2 regions of the Hoeflea sp. 108 genome follow, and region 2 is predicted to be linked to the other one. Evidence: predicted binding sites of a transcription regulator. Region 2 holds the regulator's gene; the other holds the start of a gene.
What was found. Region 2 encodes HrcA, which represses chaperone genes, less so after heat shock. Its sites were predicted from a motif close to GTTAGCACTCNCNNNNNGNGAGTGCTAAC; they were not measured.
Positions count from the first base shown of each region.

Region 1: a site for HrcA is predicted at 2,513-2,541, ahead of B015_RS0129225 (co-chaperone GroES). Genes of this name have one in related genera too.

Region 1 is NZ_KB890026.1:245,647-250,882, reverse strand. Features, by position in the region: gene B015_RS0129235 (hypothetical protein) at 1-391, opposite strand, end outside; gene groL (chaperonin GroEL) at 466-2,100, opposite strand; gene B015_RS0129225 (co-chaperone GroES) at 2,141-2,458, opposite strand; gene B015_RS0129220 (hypothetical protein) at 2,964-3,227, shown strand; partial or broken gene B015_RS33995 (hypothetical protein) at 3,224-3,523, shown strand; gene B015_RS0129210 (hypothetical protein) at 3,699-3,941, shown strand; gene B015_RS31910 (hypothetical protein) at 3,938-4,267, shown strand; gene B015_RS0129200 (DUF1488 domain-containing protein) at 4,264-4,539, shown strand; gene B015_RS0129195 (transglutaminase family protein) at 4,552-5,236, shown strand, end outside.
Region 2 is NZ_KB890024.1:577,427-582,662, forward strand. Features, by position in the region: gene rdgB (RdgB/HAM1 family non-canonical purine NTP pyrophosphatase) at 1-499, opposite strand, end outside; gene B015_RS0102805 (VOC family protein) at 499-909, opposite strand; gene rph (ribonuclease PH) at 966-1,682, opposite strand; gene hrcA (heat-inducible transcriptional repressor HrcA) at 1,831-2,901, shown strand; gene B015_RS0102820 (hypothetical protein) at 3,000-3,191, shown strand; gene B015_RS0102825 (YiiX/YebB-like N1pC/P60 family cysteine hydrolase) at 3,195-4,010, opposite strand; gene B015_RS0102830 (CHAD domain-containing protein) at 4,077-5,027, opposite strand; gene B015_RS0102835 (CYTH domain-containing protein) at 5,024-5,236, opposite strand, start outside.

The sequences.
Region 1 (5,236 bases), on a different contig from region 2:
ATGCTCCAAGCGCGGTGACACAGTCTTGGACTCCAAGCCGGTCGGCGGTCGTCTGTCCCGGCATTGTCGCCCAGCCACCGGCTTCGATGAACTGCCTTTTCTTGTAGCTATCGGTAGCAGCCTTGAACTCGACAAGCTTCGCAGCCGCATCTGGCGCTGCGTTGAACCGTTCAATGCATATGGCGGATGCCAGCTCTCCGCGCGCCGTCTCGCCAGCCGCTTTCGCCATGGTTTGCGAAGTGCCGCCGGTGACCCAGCCACCCCAGCTGAAGCCGACGACGATCGTGGCGATCATCGCCGCGATGCATGCCCAGACCAGCATGGCCTTCGAAGGCTGGTAGTTTTCCCAACGACGGGAGAGAGATTGTTTCGTCGTGCTCTGCATGGCCATGGAGGTATTCCTTCCAGGTTGGAGTGCGGACTGCTTTGTCCGGCCGCGCTGACCGAACGGTTCAGGCACTGTTCTCAGTATCCCATTCCACCCATGCCGCCGTTGCCGGCCGCTGGTGCGGAATCCTTCGCGGGAATATCGGCGATCATCGCCTCGGCGGTGATCAGCAGGGACGCGATCGAGCCAGCGTCCTGGAGTGCGGTTCTGACGACCTTTGCGGGGTCGACGATGCCTGCCTTGATCATGTCCACATAGGTTTCGGTCTGGGCATCGAACCCTTGGTTGCGATCCTTGCTATCGGTCAGCTTGCCGACCACGATCGAGCCTTCGACACCGGCATTCTCCGCGATCTGCCGGATCGGCGCTTCGAGTGCCCGCCGCACGATCGAGATGCCGGCGGTGATGTCTGCGTTACCGCCCGTCAGCGAGGCCAGTACAGCCCTGGCGCGCAGCAACGCCACGCCGCCGCCGGGAACGATGCCTTCCTCGACGGCCGCGCGCGTCGCGTTGAGCGCATCGTCGATGCGATCCTTCTTCTCCTTGACTTCGGTCTCGGTCGCGCCGCCGACGCGGATGACGGCAACGCCACCGGCGAGCTTGGCCAGCCGTTCCTGTAGCTTCTCTTTGTCATAGTCCGAGGTCGTTTCCTCGATCTGCGCCTTGACCTGGGCGATGCGTTCGGCGATTCCGGCCTTGGCGCCGGAGCCGTCGATCACCGTGGTCGTATCCTTCTCGATCACCACGCGCTTGGCGCGGCCGAGCATGTCGAGCGTGACGTTCTCGAGCTTGATACCGAGGTCTTCGGAGACCATCTGCCCGGCGGTCAAGACGGCGATATCCTCCAGCATGGCCTTGCGGCGGTCGCCGAAGCCCGGAGCTTTCACCGCCGCGACTTTCAGGCCGCCGCGCAGCTTGTTGACGACCAGCGTTGCGAGCGCCTCGCCCTCGACATCCTCCGAGATGATGAGCAGCGGCTTGCCGCTCTGCACCACCGCCTCGAGGATCGGCAGCATGGCCTGAAGATTGCAGAGCTTCTTCTCGTGGATGAGGATGTATGGGTCCTCCAGTTCCACGCGCATCTTCTCTGCGTTGGTCACGAAGTACGGAGACAGGTAGCCGCGATCGAATTGCATGCCCTCGACTACCTCGAGTTCGGTCTCGGCGGTCTTGGCTTCCTCGACGGTGATGACGCCTTCGTTGCCGACCTTTTTCATTGCCTTCGCGATCATCTCGCCGACGGTCGCATCGCCGTTGGCGGCGATGGTGCCGACCTGCGCGATCTCTTCGGAGGACTTGACCTTCGTCGATTGCGCCTGGATTTCCTTGACGCCGGCGGCGACGCCGAGATCAATACCGCGCTTCAGGTCCATCGGGTTCATGCCAGCAGCAACCAGCTTGGCACCCTCCCGCAAAATCGAGGCGGCGAGCACAGTCGCGGTGGTAGTTCCGTCGCCGGCGAGATCGTTGGTCTTCGAAGCGACCTCGCGGACCATCTGCGCGCCCATGTTCTCGAACTTGTCGGCAAGCTCGATCTCTTTGGCGACGGTGACGCCGTCCTTGGTGACGCGCGGCGCGCCATAGGCCTTGTCGATGACGACGTTGCGGCCCTTGGGGCCGAGCGTCACCTTGACGGCGTTGTTGAGCAACTCGACACCGCGCAACATGCGGTCGCGGGCGTCGCCGGCGAATTTGATTTCTTTGGCAGACATGGTGTTCGTCCAGTTCGGTCTTGAGATGCGGGATGGAAGATCAGGCGACCTTCCTGGCGGCACTACCGGTCTTCTCGACAATGCCCAGGATGTCGCTCTCCTTCATGATCAGGAGGTCTTCGCCATCGATCCTGACCTCGGTCCCGGACCACTTGCCGAACAGGATGAGGTCGCCGGCTTTAACGTCGAGGGGGATCACATTGCCGCTCTCATCGCGTGAACCGGGTCCGACGGCGATTACCTCGCCTTCCTGCGGTTTTTCCTTCGCGGTGTCGGGAATGATGATCCCGCCTTTGGATTTGAGATCGCCTTCCGCACGTCGAATGACGACGCGGTCATGGAGGGGCCGGAATTTCATGGGGGTTCTTTCTGAGGCCGGCGCATAAGGCAGCCACCTCAGATACATAGCGACTTTGGCACTCGAATGATAGGAGTGCCAAATGCATTTCTTTGAAAAGGCGGAATTGGAAGAATTTATTTCACTTCTATCGATGCGATATTCGTTGTTTTCAATACGTATTTCCTGCCTTTTCAAGGCTGTTTATTTTTATGGAAGAGCCATTATTCAATTCTATATGAAATAACATCGCCTTGCTCCTTGCTAAAGTGGCGGGTAAAGCCCATATATAAATCTCGTTGATTTGGCCGACTTGGCTTTTGCGGTGTCAGAGACCCGCCATTCACCACCGAATTCTCGATAGCGAATGCATCAAGCGCCGGCCCGGCGCGCATATCGCTCTGTTCGAACCCTGGAATGAAACCCGTCGCTGACCACGGATGTACTGGCAGCACGGAAATTCATTCCGGTTCGAATGGGAATGATGCGGGAGGCGCGCTGGCGTGCTTTCGTGGAGGTTTCGACCATGACAACGCGCACCACACAAACCATCGTCCGGTTCTCCGCCCCCTTCACGCTGCCCGGCTTCGACGCCGCACAGCCTGCTGGCGACTATCGCGTGGACCAGGATGAAGACCTGCTGGAGGTATCCTCCCGCCTCGCCTGGAGACGTGTCGGCGCCTTTGTTCACCTGCCCGCCATCGGCATTGATGGCCAGACACATCAGATGGCGCCGATTGATCCCGCCGATCTCGACGCCGCTCTCGAAAAGGATCACCAACAATCATGATATCGACCAACCCAATCCGACGCACGATCCGTCCCGCCCGGCACGATGTTCCTGCTCATCTCTTCGCGATCGGACAGGCTGTCCGGCTCAAGGGCGGTTTCGTGAGACCAGCGTTGCCCGCCGATATCTACCGCATAACCGGCACGTTGCCGGCACGGGGAGATTCGCTTCAATATCGCATCCGCAATGACGACGAACGCCATGAGCGGGTCACAACGCAGGACAGTCTCGAGCCGGTCGACATGTCGCAATCCGGCAATGGCGCAACGCTCATCGAAAGGACGTTCGGACATGGCTAAAGGCCAGAAACGAAGCAATCGCGAGATCAGGAAGCCGAAGCAGGAAAAGGCCCAACCAAAGCCTGAAAGTACCTTCGGCAACCAGATCAAGGTCGCTGCAAATGCCAACACGTCACAAGGTCGAGGCAGGCACTGAGGCAGTGCTGCTCCGGCTGAAAGAGCATTGGGCGCCATGAAAGTTGTCATCGAGTTTTACCGCACGCGGGAGACAGATGACGCCCATGCGGTCGTGGGCCGAGAGGCGGTGGAAGCCGTCGATCTCGCTAACGCGATTGAGATTGCGCACTTGCTTTCGCAGACGCTCGACATGCCTCAGCGGCCCGACGCCGTCGCGATCACCGACTTATCCGGTAACGCGCTATTTTCCGGCATCATTGATGTCGACGTGACCAATAAAGAAAGGCCACGATCATGACCCGATACGTAGATGAAACCGAACGGGAGCGGCATGACCGCGCGATCGGCGACTGGGACAATGAAGGGAGTGCATCCGTCCGCACAGCAGGCGACGAACAGTATGGCCGCCGCATCGAAGCCGACCGTTCATGGACCATCTACCATGTCTTCACCGGCGTTCCAGCCGCCCGGGAAGGGCTGGAGATGATCGGCCTCAGCCGCTCGGTCGCAACCGACGGGATGCTGTCGCTCAATCGCCGCAACGAAGTGGGTCGCCGAGCCGGAAGCAGCCTGTTGGCAGATATCCGCACCACGGCACAGGCAAGACCGGAGTGTCAGCGGTGACACTCCAATTCCCCAACCCGAGCCGCAGCTTCGACGAAGTGCGCAACGCCGTTCGCTTTATCGGGCACGACGGCATGTTCGAAGTGCCGTTCTTTGTCGAGGTAGGGGCGCTCGCCAAGTCGTCTGCCGGATTGCGCAACATGGAGCTGTCGGAGGAGATGTATCTTTCGACCTTTGATTCGGCGCGCAGGTCGATCGAAGATGTAGCACGCGAGGCCTACTCGCATCGCCGCCAAACCTCCTATACGCTTACCGCCGCCGATTTCCGGTAAAGACATCACTCGATGCTGATCCGCTACGGGTATGAGATCACTCTGACCTGCCAGCAGCCGACCGCCCTGGTGTGTCTGCTATCGGTCCACGAGGATCGCGCAGCTGACATAAGGGCGCCGGAGACGACGTTCATCAACCCTGACGTACCGGTCTCGATCTACCGCGATCTTTTTGGCAACCGCTGCCGCCGTCTAGTCGCGCCTGCGGGCGACCTGACGATGTGGGGCGATGCCACGATCGAGGACGATGGGAGGCCGGACCCGATTCTGCTGGGTGCCCGGGAGTTGCCGGTGCCGGAATTGCCGGACGATTGCCTCGTCTACCTCATGGGCAGCCGCTACTGCGAAACCGACCGTCTCAGTCAGACCGCCTGGGACAACTTCGGCACGCTCGCGCCCGGCTGGGGCCGGGTGCAGGCGATCTGCGATTTCGTCCACAACCACATCCGCTTCGACTACATGCAGGCCCGATCTACGCGGACGGCTTTCGAGGCGTTCCATGAGCGCGTTGGCGTCTGTCGCGACTTTGCGCATCTCGCGGTGACCTTGTGCCGCTGCCTCAACATTCCCGCTCGCTATATCAATGGCCATCTCGGCGACATCGGCGTGCCGGTCGTCGATCCGATGGATTTCAGCGCCTGGATGGAAGTGTTCCTCGATGGCGAATGGCACACCTTCGATCCGCGCAACAACACAC
Region 2 (5,236 bases):
GGTCGTACCCAAAACCCTTTTCACCGCGCGGCGGCCACACCAGCTTGCCTTCGGCCTCGCCGCGGAAATATTCGGCGTGCCCGTCGGGCCAGGCCAGGCAGATGACGGCGACGAAGCGGCCGCTGCGCTGGTCCGGCGAGCTTGCGCCGCGTTCCTGCATGGCGTCCTCGGTGCGCTGCATCGCCATGGCGAAGTCGCGCGTCCCGTCTTCCTTCTCGGCCCAGTTGGCGGTGTAGACGCCGGGTGCGCCGTCGAGCGCGTCGACCACGAGGCCGGAATCATCCGACAGTGCCGGCAGGTCGGTCGCCTGTGCTGCAGCCAGTGCCTTGATGTAGGCGTTCTGCTCGAAGGTCGTGCCGGTCTCGTCGGGCTCGGGCAGGCCGTATTCCTTGGCCGACTTAGCCTCGAAACCGAACGGCGCCATCAGGTCGGCGAATTCGCGCAGCTTGCCGGCATTGTGGCTGGCGATCACGATCTTCTTGTCGGCGAGTTCACGCATCAGATACCCCATATCCTCGGCTCGGCGATTTCAAGCGAATTGCCCGAGGGATCGCGGAAATAGATGGAGCGGCCGCCGTTCGGCCACTCAAAATCGGCTTCGATGACAATGCCTTGGCCTTCGAGCCGGACTTTCCAGTCATCGATCTCGGCTGCAGTGCCGGCAAAACACAGATGCCCCTGACCCGACCCGCCATGCGGCGGCACCGGCAGCCTTGCGCCCGGCTTCGGCGCTTGCCGCGTCGCCTCGGCGTAAAACAGCAACAGCACGCCCTGGCCGCAGCGGAAGAACACATGCCGCTCCTCCACTTTGGCGATCCGCTCCAGCCCCATCACCTCGCCATAGAATCTCTCCGCAGCATCGAGGTCGCAAACGTAAAGGGCGGATTCGAGGATGGCCGAGGGTTGCATCTAGAACGCCTCCGGAACAGCTACCACAGCGCGAGCATGACCAACCTTGCGGCGGCTTACGCCACCGCCATCTGCTGCAGGTCGACCAGCCGTGCAATGCCCTTGCGGGCGAGGCCCATCAGCTGCAGGAATTCTTCCTCGGAGAACGGCGTGCCTTCGGCGGTGCCCTGGATCTCGACGATGCCGCCCTTGCCGGTCATGACGAAATTGGCGTCGGTGCCGGCAGACGAATCCTCGAGATAGTCGAGATCGATGACCGGCTGGCCGTCATGGATACCGCAGGAAATGGCGGCGACATGGTCCTTCAGCACCTTGTCGACCTTCACCATCTGGCGCGCTTCCATCCAGCGCAGGCAGTCGTGCAGGGCGATCCAAGCGCCGGTGATCGAGGCAGTGCGGGTGCCGCCGTCGGCCTGCAGCACGTCGCAGTCGACGGTGATCTGCTGTTCGCCCAGCGCCTGCATGTCGACGACGGCGCGCAAGGAGCGTCCGATCAGGCGCTGGATCTCCAGCGTGCGGCCGCCCTGCTTGCCAGAGGAGGCCTCGCGGCGCATGCGGTCGCCGGTCGAGCGCGGCAGCATGCCGTATTCGGCCGTCACCCAGCCCTTGCCGGTGTTGCGCATCCAGCCCGGCACCTTCTCTTCAAGGCTTGCCGTGCACAGCACATGGGTGTCGCCGAACTTGACGAGGCACGAGCCTTCGGCGTGCTTGGAGATGTTGCGCTCGAAGGAAACGGCGCGCATTTCGTCGAACTGGCGTTTTGAGGGGCGCATTCGGGTTCTTTCCAGGGAAAATCGTAAACGTTGCCGGCTTGTAGCCCCATGCCGGGTGCAGCGCAAAGGAAAACGGGTCGCAGCGCCCAGGCGGTTGTGTTCGGCCCGGCGCTGTCTATATCATTTGAGGCGGAGACCACGAACAGACATGACCAAAGCGGTTACCGACCCCAGCCTGCAATCCCTCGACATGCGCTCGCGCGACATCTTCCGGCGCATCGTCGATTCCTATCTGCGCGACGGCGAACCCGTCGGCTCTCGCAACCTGTCGCGCATGCTGCCCTCGTCGCTGTCGCCGGCCACCGTGCGCAACGTCATGAGCGACCTCGAACATCTCGGTCTCGTCTACGCGCCGCACATCTCCGCCGGGCGCCTGCCGACGCAGAAGGGGCTCCGGTTCTTCGTCGACGCCTTCATGGAGCTTGGCGATCTCTCCGACGAGGAGCGCCGCACCATCGATGCCCAGGTCAAGGCCTCGGGCGAGGGCGCCACGCTCGAACATATGCTGACCGAAGCCAGCCAGATGCTGTCGGGCATGTCGCGCGGCGCCGGCCTCGTGCTCGCCACCAAGAACGAGGTCGCCCTCAAGCACATCGAGTTTATCCAGCTCGAACCCACCAAGGCGCTTGCCGTGCTCGTCTCGCAGAATGGCGATGTCGAAAACCGCGTCGTCGAGCTGCCGCTCGGCGTCACCGTCTCCCAGTTGCATGAGGCGTCTAACTTTCTCAATGCCCATATCCGCGGCCGCACCCTCGCCGAGGCGCGGCTCGAGATTGCCCGCATCAAGGACGAGACCAAGGCGGCGCTCGACACGCTGTCGCAGCAGCTGGTCGAAAAGGGCCTCGCCGTCTGGGCCGGCGCCGAGAGCGGTCTGCCGGCGCGCCTAATCGTGCGTGGCCGCGCCAACCTGCTCGAAAACGTCACTGCCCAGGCCGACATCGAACTTCTCAAGCACCTGTTCGAGGACATGGAAACCCAGGACGGGCTGATCCAGTTGCTCGACCTCGCCGAGGAAGGCTCGGGCGTGCGCATCTTCATCGGCTCGGAGAACCGGCTGTTTTCGCTGTCGGGCTCATCGCTTGTCGTCGCGCCCTATCGCGACAAGGATGCCCGCGTCGTCGGCGCGCTCGGCGTCATCGGCCCGACCCGGCTCAACTATGCCCGCATCGTGCCGATGGTCGACTATACGGCGCAGCTGATTTCGCGCATGCTGCGCTGACTGCCCAGTCCGCGCCGAGCCAGACCGCCGCAGGTTTCGGAAAGTGCTCTGCGCACTCTCGACAGGGTTGGGCAAACGGCGTTCCAAGGGAGGCCCAGATGGCGCTCGAACAGATCAAGGCCCAGATCGCGGTCCTGTTTCAGGAGATGGTCAACCAGCCCGAGGACGCCCACGAGCTTCAGGAACAGATCCGCGAAAAGCTCGCCGAACTGCGCGCGCAAGGCCTGCCGCTGCCCAAGGACTTAGTCGATCTCGAAAAGCGCCTCGATGAGGATTTTTCGCAGGCCTGAGGTTCAGGCGCTTCCGGTCTTTTCCCCGTCGCCGCCGCTCTTTGCCTCCTCGCCCCAGGTGATCTGGCGGTAGTCGAAGCCATATTCCAGCGTCGGCTTGACGATCCTGAAATAGGGCGACAGGTCGAAGTCGCGCGGCGTGTAGAGCGAATGGTGGCGGATGTGCATGATCTCGCGCCGCATGTAGTTCGACTGGGCCGACGCCCGGCCGGGCGCACGCGTGATCTCGGGCAGGATCGGATAGCGGATCTCGCCATAGGCTTCGGCGATCATCGTCGAGCAGATGGCGCGTGTCGGGTCGCCCGAGCCGAAGGCCAGCATCCGGCGCCGCCAGCGCACCGGCACCGGTGGCGCGGGCATGAAATAGCGCAGCATGTCGAAGATGTTCTTCATGTCGTATTTCAGCCCGAGCCGGGCCAGCATGAAGTCGACCACCTTCTGGCGGTCTTCCGGCGACAGGCCGTTGGCCCGGCAGATGCGGGTGTTGTAGGTGCGGTACTTGGACAGCGGCACCGCAACGCAGCCTTCTCCGAGATTGACTTCGATCAGTCGCGGCCGCTCAGAGCCGTCGGCGGGCTCGGGCAGCGCATCGCCGACATAAAGCGCTGAATGAGACCATGTCGACTGGGTCAGGTACTTGATGACCGCTGAGATGTGCTGGTTGCCTTCGACCAACAGGATGTCGCCAGGCTGCAGTGTCCGCCGCAGCGTCTCGGGATCGGATGGCGTGTAGGGCTGGTAGCCGGAGGATTCGGCCTGCAGCAGCGCCGCCACCCGGCGCCCGAGCCGGTCGAGCAATGTGTCCGTCTTCTGCGTCATGAGCGAAGGACGTAGCACGGGGCAGGCCGGCGAGGCCAGCAGCGTCGACGGCTCTTCTTGAGCCGGCTATTTTCCCGTCGAGGGCTCCGCCTTGCCGTCGGCTGCAGCCTCCGCCAATCCGTCGCGGGCCTTGTGGGCAAGCCGCCGCGCCACGCGCCTCGGCTTCTCCTCGAACAGGTCTTCCGCACTGGTAAGGCAAAGCTTGCGCAGCACCTTTTCCGAGCGCTTCATGACCTTCATCAGCGACTTCTGCTCGGGTGCTTCGTCAAACGGTGCCTCATGCGCCTCGATCAGTGCTCGCATCACGAAGATGTCGTGCAACTCGCCAAGGCTCTCGCCGAGCATGTCGATGCGCTCACGCCGCGGCTTGACCGGCGATGGCCACAGCTTGCGCAGCAACGACAGATGCGCGCCATGGGTCTTCACCGCCTTGCGCAGCTCATGGAAGTCCTCGGCCTCGCCGCGTTCGCGCGCCTGCTCAAGCCCTCTGCGGGCGCGGCGCAGCGTGCCGAGCGCGCCCTCGGCCAGCACGTCGGCGGCAGCTTCGGGGCTGTCGGGCAAGGTGAGCGTCTCAAGCGCGATCCGGCCCACCGTGCATTCCGAAAGGGCGGCGTCGAGGGTGGCGGCAAGCCCTGCCTCGCCATAGGTCGTTTCTGCCCGGTGACGCACCAGCGAAAGCCTGATCGCGCCAAGCCCGGCTGCTTTCGCCTCCTCCGGAAAATCGTCGGCCAGCCTGTCGACGGTCTCGATCAGCGCGCTGGCCTGGCGCGGACCGGCAATCGAGCGCGCGATGTCGCGATAACGGTCGTTCTCGCCTCGGCAGAAAGCCTCCGCCCCTGGGCGCACCAGATGCAGCAGCGCCCTGAGGTTCTTCAGCCGGCGTCGCGCCTTGTGCAAAGCCTTGTCGGGGTCGTCGCGGGCGGCGTCGAGATAGGCGGCGATCTTGTCGAGCTCTTCATGCGCGATACGCCGAACCTCGACTGTGAGAGGTGCGCGCGGATCGATGCGAAAGCTCATGCAACCGCCTCCGGGACGTCGCCAAGCGCCAGCGACGAGTTGTAGTATTCCGCCTCGCCGGTGACCTCGCGGCCGAGCCAGCCGGGCAGCATGGCGGCCGGAACCTGTTCCGGCGTCTCCAGCTCGACGATGATCAGCCCCGACAACGCGCCATGGAAAACATCGACCTCGTAGAGATGGCCCCGGTGGCTAACATGATGGCGTGTCTT